3 regions of the Mumia sp. zg.B21 genome follow, and region 3 is predicted to be linked to each of the others. Evidence: riboswitches for the same ligand, from Rfam matches in the RefSeq annotation. Region 3 holds a riboswitch; each other region holds the start of a gene.
What was found. A riboswitch is a leader RNA that binds a small molecule or an ion and turns the genes downstream of it on or off. The one in region 3 is predicted to bind thiamine pyrophosphate.

Region 1 (7,289 bases), on a different contig from region 3:
GAGCGCTTCCGCGAGCTCTACACCGCCCACTTCGACGCGCTCCTCGCCTACGCCATCCGCCGGACGCGCCACCCTGACGACGCCGCCGACCTCGTCGCGGAGACCTTCCTCGTCGCCTGGCGGCGCTGGGACGCGATCCCGTCCGGGGACGAGAGCCGCCTCTGGCTGTACGGGGTGGCCCGGCACGTCCGCTCGAACGCCGAGCGCAGTGGGCGCCGCCGCGAGCGCCTCGGCGAGCGCTTGCGCCAGCAGCTGAGCGAGACCTCCGACGCCCACCCCTCCGACGACGTCGCGGAGCACAGTGCCGTCCGAACGGCGCTGCAGCGGCTCGGAGCGGCCGACCGTGAGCTGTTGATGCTCTCGGCGTGGGAAGAGCTCGAACCCCGCGAGATCGCACGCGTCCTCGAGATCAGTCCGAGCGCCGTACGGACCCGCCTGTCCCGAGCGCGTCGACGGCTTCGCGACGCCCTTGGCGACGACCATCCCGAACCCGGACGCGTGATGAGCGTCGGCACCATGCTCAGCCCTGAGGAGGGACGATGAACGACACCGACCTCGACCGCCGGCTCAGCGCCGCCGACCCGTACGTGCGGCACGCGACGCCTGACCTCGGCGGAGCCGACCGAGCCCTGCTGGACGAGATCATGGCCGACACCGCTCGACGCCCGCAGCGGTCGAGACGATCGTGGCGCTTGCCACTGGCCGGAGCGCTCGCGTCCGCTGCCGTCATGGCCGCAGCCCTCCTCGTCCCTGCTTGGGTGGGCTCGACCGACGACCCCGAGACGCCGGCCGCGCCTCCTGCCGCCTCCGAGCCGACGGTCGAGGCGCCCATCCGCTACGCCGCCGCCGTCGTCGAAGCCGCCGGCCGCCAGCCGCGGCTGCTGGTCGGCGAGCCCGGCTGGAAGGTGACCCACGTGTACGGGTTCGCCGAGGACGAGGGCACCATCGTGTTCACCCAGGGCGATCGCGAGCTCGAGTTCGTCTGGTACCGAGCCGACCAGTACGCCGGCTACTTCGAGGACCGTCTCGACGTCTCTGCTCCGCGACCGTTCTCGATCGACGGGCAGGACGGCAGCGAGTTCCGATACTCGACCACGGACATCGCCGTGATGCTGCGCCCGTCCGGCGGCACGTTCTCCGAGATCCGCACCGGCGGCGGCTGGAGGAATCGCGCCGAGATCGTGGCTGTCCTGCGAACGGTTCGAGCGGTCTCGGTCCCGGAGTGGCTCGCGGCGATGCCGCCGGAGATCGTCACTCCCGACAAGGCCTCGCAGGTGATCGACGAGCTGTTGGCCGGTGTGCCGCTCCCGCCGGGACTCGACCGTGCGTCACTCGACGACCTCGGCACCAACGACCGCTACCAGCTCAGCGCCCAGGTGCTCGAGCCGGTGGTGTGCGGCTGGGTCGGAGAGCTCCGGCGTGCCGAGGACGCGCGAGACGACCGGGCGAGGAAGGCCGCCGTCGAGGCGCTGGCAAGCGGGCGCCGCTGGCCGTTGCTCGCGCCGATGGACGCCGAGGGCGAGTATGCCGACGGGGTCCGGGCGGTGGCCGACGCGGTCCGCGACGGGGTTCCGACGCTCACGGTGCGGGAGATGTCCGGCTGCCCGTGACGGCAGGTGGGCGCGGGGAGGTCAGGCCCTCGGCCAGGTCTCCCCGCGCCACGACGCGTCCCAGAACATCCACTCGAATCGCGTCGCGCGCTCGTAGGCGGCGAGCATCTTCGTACGGCGCTCGGGCGTCGCCGCCGTCGCGAGGTGGTCGGCCCACCCCTCGGCCCGCGTGACCGCGGCGTCGAAGGCGGGGTCGGAGTAGGTGTCGATCCAGGCGCGGTAGGGATGCGCAGCGTCGGTCGCCTGTGCCGCGATCGCGCGCCCAACCTCCAGATAGACGCGGAAGCACGGCAGCACACCCGCAAGACCGACCTCGACCGGTGCGTACGCGGCGTCGGCGAGCAGCGTGCCGGCGTAGGCCTGACAGGTCGGCGTCGGCTCCGCCGCATCAGGCCCGTCCGGGTCGAGGCCGCGAGGCACGAGGAACTCCGCGTGCATCAGCCGCTCGGCCTCCACCGCCTCGGCGGCCGCGCGTGCGAGGCCGGCTGACAGCGCCGGGTCGCCCGCACGCGCGGCCAGCATCGCGAGCGTGCTGCCGTAGCGGGAGAGGTAGTGGGCATCGTCGAGCAGGTAGCGGCCGAACACGTCCTCCGGCAACGTCCCGGCGGCGAGACCGACCACGAAGGGGTGCTCGAGGATCGCGTCGTACCAGCTCGCGACGTGCGCCCACGCGGCCTCGGAGAACGTCCTCTCGTCCGTCACCCGCGCGACCTCCAGAGGTGGTCGACAGGTCCGTGGCCGCGACCCACCGAGTGCTCGGCGCCGCTGCGCAAAGCCCCGGTCAGGTAGTCCTTGGCCTCACCCACCGCCTCGCGCAGCGGCAGGCCGAGCGCGAGGCCGGACGCGATCGCCGACCCCAGCGTGCAGCCTGTCCCGTGCGTGTTGGGGCTGTCGATCCGCGGTGCACGATAGGTGCACGCACCCTCCGCGTCGACGAGCACGTCGATGCTCTCCGGACCCTCGAGGTGTCCGCCCTTGACCAGCGCGGCTGCAGCGCCCGCTGCGCGCAACGCGCGCCCGGCGGTCGCCAGCCCGTGGGGATCGGTCGCCGGCGCGGTGCCGGTCAGGACCGCAGCCTCCGGCACGTTGGGCGTGACGACGGCCGCCAGCGGCAGCAACGTCGTACGGATGGTGTCCACCACGTCCTCCCCGACCAGCGTGTCGCCGGAGGTGGCCACCATGACCGGGTCAAGCACGACGGGCACGTCCGCGGCGTGCAGGACGTCGGCGACCGCGAGCACGATCTCCACCGTGCCGAGCATCCCGATCTTGACCACGCTCACGTCCAGGTCGTCCAGCACGGCACGCACCTGCTCGGCGACGAACGCCGCAGGCACCGGGTGGATCCCGAAGACGCCGCGGGTGTTCTGGACGGTGAGCGCGGTCAGGGCCGCGGCGCCGTACACGCCGAGGGCGGTCGCCGTCTTGAGGTCCGCCTGGATCCCGGCGCCGCCTGAGGGGTCGGAGCCGGCGATGGTGAGCATGACGGGCACGGCGCTCAGGGCTGGACCTCCGAGCGTGCGGCGAGGGCGGCGTCGACGACCTCGCGGAGCGTGCGGGCGGCCGCACGCGGCTCGGGTGCCGAGCAGATCGCGGAGACCACGCAGATGCCGTCGGCGCCGGCGGCGACGACCGACGCGGCGTTCGATGCGGAGATGCCACCGATCGCGACGAGCGGGAGGTCGTCCGGCGTTGCCGCGCGCAGGCGGCGTACGCCGTCGAGTCCCCACGGCGCGGTCGTGTCGGGCTTGGTCGGCGTCGCCCACACCGGGCTGACCGCGAGGTAGCTGCACGCGGCGAGCGCCTCGGCGTCGTCGAGCTGGGCCAGGTCGTGCAGCGACCACCCGACGACCGCGTCGTCGCCGAGCACCTCTCGCACTCGCGCGGGGTGGAGATCATCGGGCCCGATGTGCAGGCCCGCACCGGGCACGGCGCGCGCCGCCGCGAGGTCGTCGTTGAGCACGAACGACGCACGGTCACCGACGCGCGCGGCGATCCTCGTGGCCAGCCGGATGCGTTCGTCGGTCGACGCGTGCTTGTCGCGGAGCTGGACGGTCGTCGCTCCCCCGTCGACGGCGTCGGCGACGACGTCGACCAGGTCCGCACCGTGAGGCACGGACCCGGTGACGAGATAGAGACGGACGTCTCCGGCCGGGCCGACCATCAGCGCGCGACGACCTCGGCGACCGCCTCGGAAGACAACGTGGACAGCGCGTCCAGCAACCGCCAGCGCAGCGATCCGGGACCCTCGGCGAGCGGCGCGGCCTTCTCGATCGCGGCCGTCAGGATCGCCAGTGCGCTCGCCGACGCCTCGAACGCGTCGTCGTGGACCGCGCAGGCCGCGGCGACCAGGGCGCTCGCGGAGCACCCGAGCGCGGTGATCATCGGGGCGCGCGCATCGCCGCCGTGGATCTCGGTCGTACGGGTGCCGTCCGTGACGATGTCGACGGCGCCCGTCATGGCGACGACGGTCTCCAGCTTGGACGCGAGCGCCTCGGCGTCCGTACGGACGTCGGCCGTATCGGCGTCGGCGTCGACCCCTCGCCCTGCCCCCGTCGAGGTCGCGATCGCAAGGATCTCGCTCGCGTTGCCCCGGATCACCGTCGGGCGGTGCTCGATCAGGGCAGCGGCGGACTCGCGCCTATAGGTGGTCGCGCCGACCGCGACCGGGTCGAGGACCCACGGCTTGCCCGTGGCCGAGGCGACCTCGACCGCGGCGAGCATGCCGTCGACCCACGGCGGGGACAGCGTGCCGATGTTGGCGACGACGGCCTGGGCGATGCCGGCGAACTCCGCGGACTCGTGCGGGTCGTGGACCATCGCCGGAGAGGCGCCTGCGGCATTGAGCAGGTTGGCGGCGATGTCCATCGACACGTAGTTCGTGATGACCTGCACCAGCGGGGTCTGCGCCCGGAGCTGGTCGTGGACGTGGGCAGCGGTACGGGGTTCGAGCATCAGGCTCCCTCTCGCCGGTATGACCCGGATCAGGTTCGGCGGGTGTGTTCTCAGCCCTTCGGGCACCCCGGCCTTGCAACTGCTGGCGACGATAACAGAAGTGCCGGGAGCCCCTTCCGCGACGTCGCACCGGCCCGCTAGCGTTCGGGCAACCCACCCGACTCCTTCCCACGAGGGGTATGCATGGCTTCCGCCCGTCGCGTCCGTCGCGCCTGGCGCCGCGGAGGGGTTCACGAGGTCTATCTCGCGTCCCGCCGCTGGCTCGCTCGTCTCATCTACCCCGGAGACCTCCCCGCGGCCCGCCAACGCCGACGGCGGTGAGTCCGGTCCCACGCCGTGATGCGCGTGGGACCGGGCTCACCGCCGGTCGGGACGTACGAGGGTCAGCGCGCAGCGGTGCCCTCGGTGTAGTCGTCGTCGCCGCTCTTGACCCAGGCCATGAGCTTGCGCAGCTCGCGGCCGGTGCCCTCGATCGGGTGCTCCTCGCCCTCGGCGCGCAGCTTCTTGAACTCTGCCGCACCGGCGTCCTGGTCGGCGATGAAGCGCTCGGCGAACGCGCCGTTCTGGATGTCGGCGAGGACCGCCTGCATGTTCTCCTTGACGCGCGCGTCGACGACCCGCGGACCGGAGACGTAGTCGCCGTACTCGGCCGTGTCGGAGACCGACCAGCGCTGCTTGGCGATGCCACCCTCGTACATGAGGTCGACGATCAGCTTGAGCTCGTGCAGGCACTCGAAGTAGGCGACCTCGGGCTGGTAGCCGGCCTCGGTCAGGGTCTCGAAGCCCGCCTGGACCAGTGCGGAGACGCCGCCGCAGAGGACCGCCTGCTCACCGAACAGATCGGTCTCGGTCTCCTCGGTGAACGTCGTCTTGATGCCGCCGGCACGCAGGCCGCCGATGGCCTTGGCGTAGGAGAGGACCAGGGGCCACGCGTTGCCGGTGGCATCCTGCTCGACGGCGACGAGGACGGGGACGCCACGGCCCTCGACGTACTCGCGGCGGACGAGGTGACCGGGACCCTTGGGGGCGATCATGCCGACGTCGACACCGGCCGGCGGCTTGACGTAGCCGTAGCGGATGTTGAAGCCGTGCCCGAAGATCAGGGCGTCGCCGTCGTTGAGGTTCGGCTCGATCGCCTCGGTGTAGAGGCTGCGCTGCGCCGGGTCGGGCGCGAGCACGACGATGACGTCGGCCTCGGCGCACGCCTCGGCCGGGGTGAGCACCCGAAGGCCCTCGTTCTCGGCCTTCTCACGGCTCTTCGAGCCCTCGGGGAGTCCGACGCGGACGTCGACGCCGGAGTCGCGCAGGGACAGCGCGTGGGCGTGGCCCTGGCTGCCGTAGCCGAGGACGGCCACGCTGCGGCCCTGGATGACGCTCAGGTCGGCGTCGTCGTCGTAGAACAGCTCAGGCACGGGGTTGCTCCTTCTCGTGGTGCCGTGTGGCACCGGGTGGTGCCGCTCGGATCAGACGTACGGCCCCTATCGACCGTACGCTCAGGCGGTCTGGGTGGACGCGCCGGGGACCGCCCGCAGGGTGCGGTCGGTGATCGACCGTCCTCCGCGACCGATCGCGACGCGTCCGGACTGGGCGATCTCGCGGATGCCGAAGGGCTCGAGCACCTTCAGCATCGCGTCGAGCTTGCCGGGGTCTCCGGTCGCTTCGATGGTCACCGCGTCGACGCCGACGTCGACGACCTTCGCCCGGAACAGCTGGACGGTCTCCAAGACCTGTCCGCGCGTCCGTGAGTCGGCGCGGACCTTGATCAGCATGAGCTCACGCTCGACCGAGGTGGTGGGCTCGAGCTCGACGATCTTGAGGACGTTGACGAGCTTGTTCAGCTGCTTGGTGACCTGCTCCAGAGGCAGCTCGTCGACGTTGACCACGATCGTCATCCGCGAGATCTCGGGGATCTCGGTCGGCCCGACCGCGAGCGAGTCGATGTTGAAGCCGCGGCGCATGAAGAGGCTCGCGACGCGGGCGAGCACACCAGGGGTGTTCTCGACCAGGACGGACAGGGTGTGCTGGCTCATCACAGTTCCTCGTCACCGAACTCGGGCGCCATGTCGCGCGCGATCTGGATCATGTCGTTGCTGACTCCGGCCGGGACCATCGGCCACACCATCGCGTCGCGGTGCACGACGAAGTCGATGACGACCGGCGCGTCGGTGATGGACATCGCCTTCTCGATCACCGCGTCGAGGTCCTCGGCCTTCTCGCACCGCAGCCCGACGCAGCCGTAGGCGTCGGCGAGCTTGACGAAGTCGGGGATGCGGGCCTCGTCGGCGCCGGTCTGCAGGTCGGTGTTGGAGTAGCGGCCATCGTAGAAGAGCGTCTGCCACTGCCGGACCATGCCGAGCGACGAGTTGTTGATGACGGCGACCTTGATCGGGATGCCCTCGAGCGCGCACGTCGCGAGCTCCTGGTTGGTCATCTGGAAGCAACCGTCGCCGTCGATGGCCCACACCACCTCACCGGCGCGGGCGACCTGCGCTCCCATGGCGGCAGGGACGGAGAAGCCCATCGTGCCCATGCCGCCGGAGTTGATCCAGCGGGCGGGGCGCTCGTGCTCGATGAAGTTGGCAGCCCACATCTGGTGCTGTCCCACGCCGGAGGTGTAGGTCGCGCCGGGGCCGGCGATCTGGCCGATGCGCTGGATCACCCGTTGCGGCGACAGCGACCCGTCGTCCGGCTCCTCGTACCCGAGCGGGTAGCGGGCGGAGAGCG
Region 2 (7,289 bases), on a different contig from region 3:
GCGTGCGTGCGCTTCGTCCTCGACGAGACGATCAGGTCGAGGAACCCGGAGCCACCCTTCCCGATCTCTACCGCGCTCATCAACCTGAGCGGCTGCTTCGTGCTTGGATTTGTCACCGGCCTCGTCGTCAGCAGGCTCGCCTCGGAAGACGTACGCGCCGTGGTCGGGTCGGGGTTCGTCGGCGGCTACACGACGTTCAGCATGGCAAGCTTCGAGACCGTTCAGCTGATCCGTGAGATGCGCTATGGTGCGGCTGCCGCCTACGCCTTCGGCATCCTCGGGGGAGGCGTCGCGCTCTCGCTCCTCGGATTCGTCTGGGGCAAGACCCTGTAGCCGCGGCCAGCTCCGCGAAGATCTCGAGGGTGCGCGTGTGACGGACAATCGGAGGGACAGCCGCCGCACCGGCCACCCCGGACGAGATCGGAACCCATCACGGTGAGCACGACGAGAGGGGGACGCGCGCCCCTTCGCGCAGCATCGATCGGGCTCGTCGTCTGCGGAGGAACCCTCGGCGCGGCAGCGCGCGAGGGACTCGTGCTCGCCGGTCGGCACACGGACGGGGGGCTGTTCGTGGTGCCGCTGGCGAACGTGATCGGCGCGTTCATCCTCGGCTACCTGTTCGAAGCCCTGACCCGCACCGCTCCTGCGCCGGAGCGGACGAGGCGCTTGATGCTTCTCGTCGGTGCGGGATTCTGCGGTGGCCTCACGACCTACAGCGCGCTCGCGACAGGCACCGCGGCGCTGTTCGACGACTCGAGGATCGGCGTCGGCATCGCGTACGCGTTAGGCACCGTCGTGGTCGGCGCCGGCGCGACGCTGCTGGGCATCGTGCTCGCGTCCGGGCTCCATGACCGGAGGGCTGCGGACAGGCACGAGGCTGGAGGGGCGGATTCGTGACGTTCCTCCAGTTCCTGATGCTCGTCGTGGCCGGCGGCGCAGGGGCCGGCGTGCGCTACGTGGTCACGTGGACGGTCGCAGCCAGGACGTCGCGCTCGGGCTTCCCCTGGGCAACCATGATCGTCAACCTGACCGGGTCTCTCGTGCTGGGCTGCCTCCTCGGCCTGGCGTCCGGCGACCGGGCCCCGTCCGACATCGCGGTGACGGTCGGGGCAGGCTTCCTCGGCGGCTACACGACATTCAGCGCGGCCAGCCTCGAGACCGTCACGCTGGTCCGGGAGAAGCGTTACGTCCTCGCCGCCACGTACGGGCTGGGCGTGCTCGTCGCGGCGGTTGCGCTCGCGCTGCTCGGGTGCGCATGGAGCAGAAGCCTCTGACTCCTACGGCGGTCGCCGGACACGGTCCTGTGGCGTGAGGCGGCTACTCCGCGAAGATCGCCAACGTGCGCGCGACGCACACGGGCTTGTCGATGCCCTCGGCCTCGATCGTGAACTCGACGCTCACGCGCTGACCCAGGGCGACCGGCACGACCTCGACGAGCCTCGCGCGACCGCGCACCTTGGACCCGACGGGCAGCGGCGCGGGGAAGCGGACCTTGTCCGACCCGTAGTTGACGCCCATCTTCACGCTCTCGACCTTGTAGGTCTCCGCGGCCAGCATCGGGATCAGCGAGACCGTGAGGTAGCCGTGCGCGATCGTACGACCGAAGGGCCCCGCGGCTGCCTTCTCGGGGTCGACGTGGATCCACTGGTGGTCACCGGTCGCCTCCGCGAACAGGTCGACCTGCTCCTGGGTGATCTCGTGCCACTCGCTGACGCCGAGCTCCTCCCCCACACACGAGGTGAGCTCGGCCAGGTTCTTGAAGACGCGCATCCGATTCCTCCGCACTAAGCGCTCGCTTACTGCCCCGATCCTAGAGGGGAGGGGCTCAGCGGACGAGCCAGGGTACGGCGGCGAGCGCGACGCCGAGAGCCAGCAGCGCGCTGTCGGTGCGGGACCACGGCGCCGGCTCCGCCCACGTGCGCCGCTGCGCCGAGGCGAAGCCGCGTGCGTCCATCGCCACCGACATCCGGGACGCGTCGCGCAGCGCGGACACGAGGAGCGCGAACGCGAGCGAGACCGCGTGACTCACCCGTGAGACCGGGTTGTGCGTCGGCCCGAACCCGCGCGCTCGTCGCGTCCGGTCGAGCTGGCCCCACGTCTCGCGCAGCGCACCGAAGCGTTGCATCGCCGCGGCGAACGCCACCACCGGCCGCGCCGGCAGCCGCAACCGCTGGCCGAGCTGGTCGGCCAGCTTCGACGGGTCGACGTACGCCGCGAGCACCGCCCCGGGCAGCGCGAGCACGACGATGCGCAGACCCGCGGTCAGTGCGACCTCGAGATCACGCCCACCAAGCCACCACGTCGACCACACGAGCGACACCGAGGCGACGGCGATCGCCCCGAAGCGGGCGAGCGCGAACCTCGGCGACGGGAGCAGGACGGCACCGGCGACCGCGTACGCGCCGAGAGCGAGGCACGCGGTCTGCAGGTCGCGCACCGCCAGCGAGGCGACGATCGCCAGCGTGCCGATCGCGAGCAGCACCAGCGGGGTGGCCCCTCGGACGAAGCGTCTCATCGAGCGTCGTCCCCCGGTGCGGGCGTGGGCACAGGCCCGGGCGCGACGTTACGACCGCCCTCGAGCGGCACGACACGGTCGGCCCGCGCTGCGAGATCGGCGTCGTGGCTGGCCGCGCCGATCACCGCGTCGGCACCCGCAGCGGCACGCATCCACCCCGTGACGGCAGCCCACGTACCCCGGTCCTGACCGACGGTGGGCTCGTCCAGCAGGAGGACGGGCGGACGGTGAGCCAGGGCAGCACCGAGGGCCAGCCGTCGCTGCTCCCCGCCGGAGAGCCGGTACGGGTTCGCGTCGGCGAGGTGGTCCAGCCGGAGATGGACGAGAACGGCGTCGACGTCGACCGGGACGCCGATCCGCCGGGAGGTCGCCGCGATCTCGTCGCGGACGCGGGTCGTGAGAAAGCCGTGCTCCGGGTTCTGCGGGACCCACCCGATCAGCGCGGCGAGGTCGCGCGACCCGATCCGGTGCGGCGGTCGACCCAGCCCTCGCACCTCGCCGGCACCCGGACGTCGCAGACCCCCGACGACCTCGAGCAACGTGGACTTGCCCGCCCCGCTCGGCCCGCTGAGGACGGTGACGGCCCGCGACTCCAGGGCGGCGTCGACGTCGCGCAGCGCCGCGGTGACAGTGGCGCCCCGAATGTCGGTGCGGCGCAGGTCGACGCCCAGCGCGAGCGCATCGAGGCGCGGCACCGCGCGGTCGGTCTCGACCAGCACGACCGGCGGCTCGACCGGCTCCGGCGCGGCGACCCCCGGCATCCACACCCCGACGCCGGCGAGGTCGTCGCGCAGTGTGGCGACGAAGCTCACCGGGTCGGTGTCGGCGACCACGGATCCGTCGTGGCCCAGGACGACCACACGGTCGACGTGAGGGAGCCACGGGGCGATGCGGTGCTCGACCACGACGAGGGTCGCCCCTGTCTCGGCGACGACCTCCGCGACGCAGCGGCGTACGGCGTCGGCGTTGACGTCGTCGAGCATCGACGTCGGCTCGTCGAGGAGCAGGAGGTCCGCCTGCGACGCCAGCACCCCGGCCAGCGCGGAGCGCTGAAGCTCTCCTCCGGACAGCGCGGACGTCGGGTGCTGCATGCCGTACGGCAGGCGTACGGCTCGCAGCGCGTCGCGCACCCGCGGCCAGATCGCAGCCGGGGCGACGCGGGCGTTCTCGAGCCCGAAGGCCACGTCGCGGCCGAGCCGCTCGGCGACCACCGCGTCGCCGGGGTTCTGCAGCAGCATTCCGACGCGGCCGATGGTGGTGACCTCGCCGAGGGCGTCGCCGTCGCCGGTGGTCTCGAGCACCCCTGCGGCCGCCCGGAGCACCGTCGACTTCCCGGCGCCCGACGGCCCCGCCAGCAGCACCCGCTCACCCGGGTCGACGCGCAGGTCGAGGCCGGCGACGACCGGCGTACGCCGGCCCAGCGGACGCCAGCCGAAGCCGCGGAACGCGACCGATCCGGTCACGCTCGCGGGGAAGGGCTCGTGGACGACGCCGCGGCTCGGTCGTGGTGCTCGCGACCGGCCCCGAAGGCGTCGAGAGCACCCGTCTTCGCCAGGGCCCGGACGAGCAGCCACCCTCCGACGCCCGCGACGAGCGCCCCCGACACCGCGAAGAACACGAGATAGACGAGCTGGTAGCCGAAGGCCCAGTCGGCGTAGTACGCGTACCACTCGTACACCGCCTCGAACGCCCCGGCGAGCGCGCCTGCTGCGGCGGCGACGACGACACCCCACCGGCGGTACAGGAAGAGGGCGAACACCAGCTCGACCCCCAGGCCCTGGATCAGGCCCGAGACGAGGACGGACATGCCCCACTGGTTGCCCAGCAGGCCGGAGACGACGGCTGCGACCACCTCGGTGCCGACCGCGGCGCCGGGTCTGCGGACGACGAGCCCGCCGATGACACCGCCGATCAGCCAGACGCCGGAGATCAGGCCGGAGCTCGGGGGGTAGGCGAACAGCGCCGTGCCGCTGACGACGGCGAACAACTGGTTCCATCCCCAGAACACCACGCCGATCGCCACGCCGAGCATCGCCACCGTGACGAGGTCGATCGTGCGGTAGCGGGTCGAGGACGTGCGAGGACGAATGGCATCAGCCACGGTGACTCCCTTCGCCGGTGCTAACCGGTGCAGGTTCGGAGGGTCTGCGGGCTTTCCGCACTCTCAGCGCACCGTGCCGTCGGGCACCTGCGCTCCCCTGTCGTGAGGTCGACTCTAGCCGCACCCGCGGCATCGTGACGAGCGCCCGCTAGGGCGCGGTCCGCAGCGAGGACGCCAGATCGGTCAGTGCGGAGTCGACGACGCGGTAGTAGGCCCATCGGCCTCGCTGCTCGCGGGTGACGAGGCCGGCGGAGACGAGCTGTTTCATGTGGTGCGAGACGGTCGGCTGACTCAGCCCGACCGGCTCGGTGAGGTCGCAGATGCAGGCCTCGCCTCCTTCGGACGCGGCGATCAGCGACATCAACCGCACCCTGGTCGGATCACCCAAGGCTTTGAACATCCGGGCGAGCACCGCGGCCTGGTCGTCGTCGAGGACGCCCCCGGTCAGCGGCGAGCAGCATGCTCCGGCGGAGGTCTCGAGGACGGGAAGCGTCATGTCCATCACCCCATCGTGCCACACGTATTGACATCCGTCGATCAATCGGTAGTGTTCGATGCATCGAACTTCCTCGATCTCAGGAGACATCATGACCCTCACGAACGACGAGCTCGTCGAGCAGGTCCGCGAGCGCTACGCCGCCGCCGCCGTCCAGGCCCGCTCCGGCACCACGAACGACCTGGTTCTCGCGACGACCGAGTCGTGCTGCGCGCCGGCCGCCGACGCCGCGGACTCGTGCTGCGGCGGCTCCACCGCGGAGGTCGATCCCTCGTTCGGTGCCGGCCTGTACTCGAGCGCCGAGGCGGCCGAGCTCCCGGCCGAGGCGCTCGCCGCGTCGCTCGGCTGCGGCAACCCGCTCGCCGTCGCTGCCTTGAGCCCCGGCGAGAAGGTGCTCGACCTGGGCTCCGGCGGTGGGATCGACGTCCTGCTGTCCGCCCGGCGCGTCGGTCCCGACGGCTTCGCGTACGGCGTGGACATGACCGACGAGATGCTCGACCTGGCCCGGGCCAACGCCACGAAGGCCGAGGCCACGAACGTGGAGTTCCTCAAGGGGTCGATCGAGGACGTGCCGCTGCCCGACGCGGCCGTCGACGTGGTCATCTCCAACTGCGTGATCAACCTGTCGGTCGACAAGCCCCAGGTCCTCGCCGAGATGTTCCGCGTGCTGGTTCCGGGCGGGCGCATCGGCATCTCCGACGTCGTCGCCGAGGACCACCTCACGCCGGCCGACCGTGCCGAGCGCGGGTCGTACGTCGCCTGCATCGCCGGCGCGCTGTCGCGCAGCGAGTACCTCGACGGGCTCGCCGCGGCGGGCTTCGCCGACGCGACGGTCGAGCTGACCCATGAGGCGGCCCCGGGCATGCACGGTGCGATCATCCGTGCCACCAAGCCGACTGCATGACGGTCTCCGACGCCGGCACCCGCCCCGCTCTCGCCGGGCGGCTGTCGGCGACCGACCGGCTGCTGCCGGTGTGGATCGTCGCCGCGATGGCGGTCGGGCTGCTGGTCGGGCGCCTGGTCCCCGGACTCGACGACGCGCTGGGCGGCTGGGAGATCGGGGAGGTCTCCGCGCCGATCGCGCTGGGCCTGCTCGTGATGATGTACCCCGTCCTGGCGAAGGTCCGCTACGACCGGACACGCGCGATCCTCGGCGACCGCCGTCTGATCGCGGTGTCGCTGACGCTGAACTGGATCGTGGGTCCGGCGCTCATGTTCGCGCTCGCCTGGCTGCTGCTTCCCGACCTCCCCGAGTACCGCACCGGGTTGATCATCGTCGGCTTGGCCCGGTGCATCGCGATGGTCCTCATCTGGAACGACCTCGCCTGCGGCGACCGGGAGGCCGCCGTCGTCCTGGTGGCGATCAACAGCGTGTTCCAGCTCGTCGCGTTCGCCGCGCTCGGCTGGTTCTACCTCCAGATCCTCCCCGCGTGGCTCGGCCTGCCGACGACCAGCGCCGAGCTGAGCGTGGGAGCGATCGCGATCAGCGTGCTGGTGTTCCTCGGGATCCCGCTCGCCGCCGGCGCCGCCAGCCGGCTCCTGGGCGAGCGCCTCAAGGGCCGCACCTGGTACGAGACCCGCTTCCTCCCCACGGTGAGCCCGCTCGCGCTGTGGGGGCTGCTGTTCACGATCGTGGTGCTGTTCGCACTCCAGGGCGACGCCATCACCCGCCGACCTCTGGACGTCGGACGCATCGCCGTGCCGCTGCTCCTCTACTTCGTCGCGATGTTCGCCCTCGCCTGGATCGGCTCGCGCGCCGCCGGGCTCGACGACGCACGGACGACGACGGTCGCGTTCACGGCTGCCGGCAACAACTTCGAGCTCGCGATCGCCGTGGCGATCAGCACCTTCGGCGCCACCTCGGGTGAAGCCCTCGCCGGCGTCGTCGGCCCTCTCATCGAGGTGCCCGCGCTCCTGGCGCTCGTCTACGCCGCCCGCGCCCTCCGGCCACCCCCACCTCAGGAGATCCCCCGATGAGCGTTCGCGCCGTGCTTTTCGTCTGTGTCCACAACGCAGGCCGTTCTCAGATGGCAGCCGGCTTCGTCCGGCACCTCGCCGGCGAGTCCGTCACCGTGCTGTCTGCCGGCTCCGAGCCTGCTGACCGGCTCAACCCTGTCGCCGTGGCAGCCATGGCCGAGCTCGGCATCGACATCGCCCAGAACCAGCCGCGGCTCCTC
Region 3 (7,289 bases):
CGACGGGCTCAAGACGCTCGACGCCATCGCGGACCGGGTCGGCCCCGCCGCGACCATCGACCCGACCTACACGGCCTTCACCGCCGCGAACCTCGTCTGACCGAGAGGACACCATGAGCGTCTCCGTCCGCATCCCCACGATCCTGCGCACCTACACCAACGGCGACTCGGAGGTGACCGTCGACGGCGAGACCGTCGCCGGTGTCATCGAGGCCCTGGAGGCGTCGTTCCCCGGGATCAAGGCGCGCGTCGTCGACGAGACCGGCGCGATCCGCCGGTTCGTGAACGTGTACGTCGGCACCGAGGACGTGCGCTTCGCCGACGGGCTCGAGACCTCGGTGCCCGCCGGGCAGCAGGTCTCGATCATCCCGGCGGTCGCCGGCGGCTGACGCCGGACCGGCGGGGGCCCGCCGGCGTCAGGTGCCGACGAGACCGGTTGTCGGGCTGGAGGCCAGGCTCGTCTCGCGTCGGGGGATCCGGCCCGCCCCGTACGCCGTGCGACCGGCGCGCACCGCGCCGGCCATGGCCGACGCCATCGCGGGCGGGTCGCCCGCACGGGTGATCGCGGTCGCGCAGAGCACGGCGTCGCATCCGAGCTCCATCGCGAGTGCGGCGTCGGAGGCGGTGCCGATGCCGGCGTCGAGCACCACCGGGACCGCGACCGCCTCCGCGATCGCGGCGATCGCGCGAGGGTCGGTGACACCGAGGCCGGAGCCGATCGGCGAGCCGAGCGGCATCACGGCCGCGCAGCCGACGTCGGCGAGGCGGCGGGCGGTGACGAGGTCGGTGTTCGTGTAGGCGAGCACCGTGAAGCCCTCGCGCACCAGGGTCTCGGCGGCGTCGAGGAGCTCGACCACGTCGGGCAGCAGCGTCACGTCGTCGGCGACGACCTCCAGCTTCACCCAGGCGGTGCCGAGGGCCTCGCGCGCGAGGTTCGCGGTGAGGACCGCCTCACGCGCGGTGCGACAGCCCGCGGTGTTGGGGAGCAGCCGTGCGCCGTGCTCGCGGACGACGTCGAGGATCGAGCTCGGCGCTCCCGGGTCGACCCGGCGCATCGAGACGGTGACGAGCTCCGTGCCGCTCATCTCCAGGCACCGACGGAGGACAGCGGGGCTCGGAACCCCTCCGGTACCGAGGAACAGCCGGCTCGTGAACGGCACTCCGGCCACGGTGAGCGGGGACGGGTCGGTGGTCGTCAGCACGACTCTCACCCTCCTTGGACGGCGGTGACGACGTCGACCTCGGCGCCGTCGCGGACGAGGTGGTCCTCCCATCGGGAGCGCGGCACGACGATGCCGTCGACGGCGACTGCCACGTCGGTACGTGGCAGCGCGAGCGTGCGGAGCAGCGCGAGCACCGTGAGAGGCTCGGCGAGCGCGTGGGCCTGGCCGTTGAGACGGATGGTCATCGGGCCTCCTGGAGTGTCGGCGACAGGCGAAGCGGGTCGGTGTGACCCGACCCCTCAGGTGGCGAGGACTCCTCGACGAGCGCGGTGATCACGTCGGCGGTCCAGGGCGCGAGGAGCACGCCGCCACGATGGTGCCCGGCGGCGACGAGGAGACCGGGGATGCCGGTGGCCCCGACCAGCGGCAGGTGGTCCGAGCTCGAGGGACGCAAGCCGGCTGCCGCCTCCACGAAGGCGCAGTCACGCAGCTCCGGCACGACCTCGACCGCGTCGTGAAGGAGGTCGTGCACCCCCTCCACGGTGACGGTCGTGTCGTACCCCCGCTCGAGCATGGTCGCGCCGACCACGATCTCGCCGTCGTTGCGCGGGACCAGGTAGACGGGTCGGCCGCGCACCGCGGCGCGCACCGTCCGGGCCAGCATGGGCCGGGGGGCATGCAGCCGCAGGATCTCGCCCTTGACCGGGCGCACGGCGTCGCGCAGCCACTCGGGTGCGCCCTCGGTGGTGCGTAGCCCGACACCGTTGGCGAGGACCACCACGTCGTGGCCGCGCGCGCGCCCGTCCTGCCTGGTGCGGACACGCAGCGTGTCGCCGTCTCGCACCAGGTCGACCGTGTCGTCGACGGCGGTCACGTGCCGACGCGCGCATGCCGCCAGCAGAGCAGCGAGCAGAGTGCGGTTGTGGACGCTGCGGTCACCGGGGATCTCGACGACGGCGCGCAGCGCTGGGTGCAGCGCCGGCTCCCGGGCGCGCACCTCCCGCCGGGTGAGCGGGTGGTACGGGATCGTGTGGGTGTCGAGCAGCGCGGTGACCCGCTCCTGCTCGCGGGCATCGTCCTCGGTGGCGGCGGCGAGCAGCGTGCCCTCCCCACGGACCTCCAACGCTCGCCCGGCATCGCGTTCGAGGGCGGCCGCCATGTCCGGCCACCGTGCGAGCGACGCGACGCCGACCCGCAGCAGCGCCTCCTCGCCGTACCACGCCTCACCTGCGGGGGAGAGCATCCCCGCGGCCGCCCACGAGGCCCCACGGGCGGGCGTGGGGTCGTACGTCGTGACACGGTGACCACGACGTGCGAGCGACCACGCGACGGTGAGCCCGACGACTCCACCACCGACGACGGCGACGTCGCGGCCGGCTGGCCGGTGAGAGCGCGACACTGCTCCTGCCTCCCTTCGCCGGCATGACCCGGATCAGGTTCGACGGTCGGAGCGGCATCGGCTCCCTCTCAGCCCGTGCCCGGGCTCCCGTGGGGACCTCCGCACCGTAGGCGGGCTACGACGGCGTCGTCAAGCGGGCCCGGCGCCCGCGGGTCGAGCCGAGAAGGACGCCGGCGATGACCACCGCGCCGGATGCGAGCTCGAACGGGTCGAGGCGTTCGCTCAGGAGAAGAGCGCTCGCGCTCATCCCCACCACCGGGACGAGCAGTGAGAACGGCGCGACGGTGCTCGACGGATAGCGCGTCATCAGCAGCGTCCACAGTCCCGAGCCCACGACGGTCCCGATGACGACCGTGTAGAGGAGACCCAGCACGGCGGGCACCGCCTCGGGGGTGAAGGCGGTCACGAGCGACTCTCCGACGGCTCCCGGCCCCTCGAAGAGCAGCGAGACCACCAGCATCGGGATCGGGGGGACCACCGACATCCACAGCGTGAGGTGGAGCGGGTTGGAGGGGTGCGCCTGGCGGTTCGCGAGGTTGCCGAACGCCCAGCCGAGCGCGGCCAGCAGCGTGAGCACCACGGGGAGCAGGGCTGCCGTCTGCGACCGGTGCCACGCCACGCCGGCGAGCCCGGCGATCGCGATCACGATGCCGAGAATCTGCCGGCCGCTGAGCCGTTCGCGCAGCAGGACGCCGGCGAGCACCACCGTGAAGGGCGCGGAGGCCTGGAGCACCAACGAGGCGAGTCCTGCGGGCATGCCCGCACGCATGCCTACGTACAGGAAGAAGAACTGTGCGATCCCGAAGCCTGCGCCGTACCCGATCAACCAGCGCAGCCTGACGTCCGGGCGCGGGACGAGAAGCACGGTCGGGACGGCGAGCAGCCCGAAGCGCAGCGCGACGCAGAACATCGGCGGGAAGTGCTCGAGCGAGGCGTGGATGGCGATGAAGTTCAGTCCCCAGGTGATCGCCACCAGTACGGCGAGGAGACGGTCGCGGGTGGTCACGAGAGCCAGCGTGCGCTTGCGCCTGGGTGAAGCACAATCGAATACTCCTACGACTACGATGTAGCGTTGCTTCAATGAAGGATGCTGGCATCGACGTCGACAAGCTCGCGATCGTGCGGGAGCTCGCCGAGCGGGGGAGCATCACGGCGGTCGCTGCGGCGACGTACCGGACGCCGTCGGCGGTCTCGCAGACGATCAAGGCCCTCGAGCGTGACCTCGGGACCGTCCTCGTCGAGCGTGAGGGCCGTGGGGTCAGGCTCACCGAGGCCGGCCGGCTGCTCGCCGAGGGCGCCGTCGAGATCGCCCAGGTCGTCGCGCGCACCCGGGCCCGCCTCGAGGAGTTCCGCGGCGAGGTGGCGGGCGAGGTCGCCGTGACAGCCTTCCCGAGCGGCGCCGAGATGCTGCTGGCTCCGCTCGCGCCGCGGCTCGCGACGCGTGCGCCCGGCGTGACCGTACGGCTGAGCGACCTCGACCTCGCGGAGTACGAGCTCCGAGCGGCCACCGCCGACCACGACGTGGTCGTCGGGCACTCGGTGGTCGCGGTGCCGGACCCTGCGGCGACGGGCCTGCACGTCACGCCGCTCCTTCGTGAGCCGCTGGACGTGGCCGTGCCCCAGGATCACCGCCTCGCCGGCCGCGACCGGGTGCGACCCGAGGACCTCGTCGGAGAGCGCTGGATCGGCGTCCCTGTCGGCCATCCCTTCGACCTGCTGCTCCCCATGCTCGCCGTCGACGGACAGTCCCCTCGTGTCGAGCAACGGTTCCTCGACAACCACGTCACGGCCGCGTTCGTCGCGGCCGGGCAGGGTGTGGCGCTGTTGCCGCGGCTGTGGCGAAGAGCAGCGGAGGCACGCGGCGTCACGCTGCTCCCGCTCGACGGCGTGCGGGCGGGGCGCCACGTGTTCGCGCTCGCAAGGCCCGACCGTGCCGAACGCGCGGCTGTCCGATGCGTCCTCGACGCCCTCCTGGAGATCGCCGACGAGGCGAGATGAGGGTGTCGCCCTCGCTCGCTGCACCGGCCCACTCTTTGCACTCTCCAGGCCCGAGTGCTAGAAAGGAGAGCGTTAGCACTCGGATCATCTGAGTGCCAACGTTCCAAACGGGCCAGGACGATGAGGTCCGAAGGTCGCGGCGAGAAGGGTTTGCCGTGGACGCGGGTCGTCCGTCGCGGGCATCCCCTGGGCCATCCACCTCTACGCGGAGGAATCGCGGGAGATATGCCGAAGACCATTGCATTCAACGAGGAAGCCCGTCGCGGCCTCGAGCGCGGGATGAACATCCTCGCCGACGCCGTGAAGGTGACCCTCGGTCCCAAGGGCCGCAACGTCGTCCTCGAGAAGAAGTGGGGCGCTCCCACCATCACCAACGATGGTGTCAGCATCGCCAAGGAGATCGAGCTCGAGGATCCCTACGAGAAGATCGGCGCCGAGCTCGTCAAGGAGGTCGCCAAGAAGACCGACGACGTCGCCGGCGACGGCACCACCACCGCCACCGTGCTCGCCCAGGCGCTCGTGCGCGAGGGCCTGCGCAACGTCGCGGCCGGCGCCAACCCGATCGCGCTCAAGCGTGGCATCGAGAAGGCCGTCGAGGCCGTCAGCGCCCAGCTGCTCGGGATGGCCAAGGACGTCGAGACCAAGGAGCAGATCGCGTCCACGGCCGCGATCTCCGCTGCTGATCCGTCGGTCGGCGAGATCATCGCCGAGGCGATGGACAAGGTCGGCAAGGAAGGCGTCATCACCGTCGAGGAGAGCAACACCTTCGGGCTCGAGCTCGAGCTCACCGAGGGCATGCGCTTCGACAAGGGCTACATCTCGCAGTACTTCTACACCGATCCCGAGCGCATGGAGGCGGTGCTCGAGGATCCCTACATCCTGATCGCCAACTCCAAGATCAGCGCCGTCAAGGACCTCGTGCCGGTCCTCGAGAAGGTCATCCAGTCGGGCAAGCCGCTGCTGATCATCGCCGAGGACATCGAGGGCGAGGCGCTGGCCACCCTGATCGTCAACAAGGTCAAGGGCACGTTCAAGTCCGTCGCCGTCAAGGCTCCGGGCTTCGGCGACCGCCGCAAGGCCATGCTGACCGACATCGCCATCCTCACCGGTGGCGAGGTCATCAGCGAGGAGCTCGGTCTCAAGCTCGAGAACGCCGACATCTCGCTGCTCGGTACGGCCCGCAAGGTCGTCGTGACCAAGGACGAGACGACCATCGTCGACGGCGGTGGCTCGGAGGACCAGATCACCGGCCGGGTCAACCAGATCCGCGCCGAGATCGAGAACTCCGACTCCGACTACGACCGCGAGAAGCTGCAGGAGCGGCTGGCGAAGCTCGCCGGCGGCGTTGCGGTCATCAAGGTCGGCGCGGCCACGGAGGTCGAGCTCAAGGAGCGCAAGCACCGCATCGAGGACGCCGTTCGCAACGCGAAGGCTGCCGTCGAGGAGGGCATCGTCGCCGGTGGCGGCGTCGCGCTCGTCCAGGCGACCGCCGCGGCGTTCGAGAAGCTCGATCTCGTCGGTGACGAGGCGACCGGTGCGCAGATCGTGCGCTCCGCCTCGACCGCCCCGCTGAAGCAGATCGCGATCAACGCCGGCCTCGAGGGCGGCGTCGTGGCGGAGAAGGTCCAGGGCCTTCCCGCGGGTCACGGCCTCAACGCGGCGACCGGCGAGTACGTCGACCTCATCGCCGAGGGCATCCTCGACCCGGCCAAGGTGACCCGCTCGGCGCTGCAGAACGCAGCCTCGATCGCGGCGCTCTTCCTCACCACCGAGGCCGTCGTCGCCGACAAGCCCGAGAAGAACCCCCCGGCCATGCCGGGTGGCGACATGGGCGACATGGGCGGCATGGGCTTCTGAGCCACCCCGCCTGAGCTCACGCTCGACGCACCACGCGGCGCCCCGTCGGTCTCCGGACCGGCGGGGCGTCGTCGTACGGTGGGCCGGTGTACGTGCCGCGCTTCAACTCCCTCGACGACGCAGCGGCGATCGACGGCCTCATCGCCGCCGTCGGTGCCGGCGACCTCGTCACGGTGGGCGCGGACGGCATGCCGTACGCGACCCGGCTGCCGCTGGTGTGGCTGCGCGAGGAGGGTCGCGTGATCGCGCACGTGGCCCTCGCCAACCCGCACTGGCGCACGATCGGCGACGGATCGCCGGCCCTGGTCGTGGTGAGCGGACCGCAGGCGTACGTCTCGCCGTCGTGGTACGCGACCAAGGCCCAGCACGGCAGGGTCGTCCCGACGTGGAACTACAGCCGCGTCGAGCTGCGCGGCACGGTGCGCGTCCGTCGTGAGACCGAGTGGATCCGCGACGCCGTCACCCGTCTCACCGACCTCCACGAGCGGTCGCGGCCCGATCCCTGGGCGGTGACCGATGCGCCCGCGCCGTTCGTGGACGGCCAGCTGCGCGGCATCGTCGGCGTCGAGGTGGCCGTGACCTCGGTCGAGGGCAAGGCCAAGCTCAGCCAGAACCGCTCGGCAGAGGATCGCGACGGTGTGGTGCACGGCCTGCGCCGCGAAGGCGACGCCGAGGCGCACGCTGTCGCGGGCACGATGGATCAGTCCTCGTCGACGTCGTCCCACGAGACCGCGTCGACGAGGTAGACCTGCTCACCCGCGCGCGGGTCGCGTGCGTGCAGCGTGAGGAACACCGGGGAGAACGGCCCTCCGAGGTCGACAACCGTCGCTCCGGCGCCCAGAACCCCGCGGATCCGGTCTGGTGGGCACGTG

Region 1: it holds a riboswitch for thiamine pyrophosphate, as region 3 does, so the genes downstream of both, thiM (hydroxyethylthiazole kinase) here and thiO (glycine oxidase ThiO) in region 3, are expected to answer to the same signal.
Region 2: it holds a riboswitch for thiamine pyrophosphate, as region 3 does, so the genes downstream of both, KV100_RS08145 (ECF transporter S component) here and thiO (glycine oxidase ThiO) in region 3, are expected to answer to the same signal.

The regions. Positions count from the first base shown of each region.
Region 1 is NZ_JAHWCJ010000001.1:329,719-337,007, reverse strand. Features, by position in the region: gene KV100_RS01755 (RNA polymerase sigma factor) at 1-543, shown strand, start outside; gene KV100_RS01750 (hypothetical protein) at 540-1,610, shown strand; gene KV100_RS01745 (TenA family protein) at 1,632-2,312, opposite strand; gene thiD (bifunctional hydroxymethylpyrimidine kinase/phosphomethylpyrimidine kinase) at 2,309-3,094, opposite strand; gene thiE (thiamine phosphate synthase) at 3,109-3,774, opposite strand; gene thiM (hydroxyethylthiazole kinase) at 3,774-4,565, opposite strand; TPP riboswitch at 4,554-4,645, opposite strand; gene ilvC (ketol-acid reductoisomerase) at 4,949-5,977, opposite strand; gene ilvN (acetolactate synthase small subunit) at 6,059-6,595, opposite strand; gene KV100_RS01715 (acetolactate synthase large subunit) at 6,595-7,289, opposite strand, start outside.
Region 2 is NZ_JAHWCJ010000001.1:1,686,118-1,693,406, forward strand. Features, by position in the region: gene crcB (fluoride efflux transporter CrcB) at 1-333, shown strand, start outside; gene KV100_RS08120 (CrcB family protein) at 436-897, shown strand; gene KV100_RS08125 (CrcB family protein) at 894-1,274, shown strand; gene KV100_RS08130 (MaoC family dehydratase) at 1,318-1,770, opposite strand; gene KV100_RS08135 (energy-coupling factor transporter transmembrane protein EcfT) at 1,826-2,515, opposite strand; gene KV100_RS19915 (ABC transporter ATP-binding protein) at 2,512-3,978, opposite strand; gene KV100_RS08145 (ECF transporter S component) at 3,975-4,616, opposite strand; TPP riboswitch at 4,606-4,725, opposite strand; gene KV100_RS08150 (metalloregulator ArsR/SmtB family transcription factor) at 4,765-5,118, opposite strand; gene arsM (arsenite methyltransferase) at 5,204-6,016, shown strand; gene arsB (ACR3 family arsenite efflux transporter) at 6,013-7,089, shown strand; gene KV100_RS08165 (arsenate reductase ArsC) at 7,086-7,289, shown strand, end outside.
Region 3 is NZ_JAHWCJ010000002.1:897,476-904,764, forward strand. Features, by position in the region: gene thrC (threonine synthase) at 1-100, shown strand, start outside; gene KV100_RS13165 (MoaD/ThiS family protein) at 114-389, shown strand; gene KV100_RS13170 (thiazole synthase) at 417-1,202, opposite strand; gene thiS (sulfur carrier protein ThiS) at 1,208-1,408, opposite strand; gene thiO (glycine oxidase ThiO) at 1,405-2,562, opposite strand; TPP riboswitch at 2,571-2,655, opposite strand; gene KV100_RS13185 (EamA family transporter) at 2,678-3,568, opposite strand; gene KV100_RS13190 (LysR family transcriptional regulator) at 3,643-4,560, shown strand; gene groL (chaperonin GroEL) at 4,786-6,417, shown strand; gene KV100_RS13200 (FMN-binding negative transcriptional regulator) at 6,504-7,163, shown strand; gene KV100_RS13205 (metallophosphoesterase) at 7,118-7,289, opposite strand, start outside.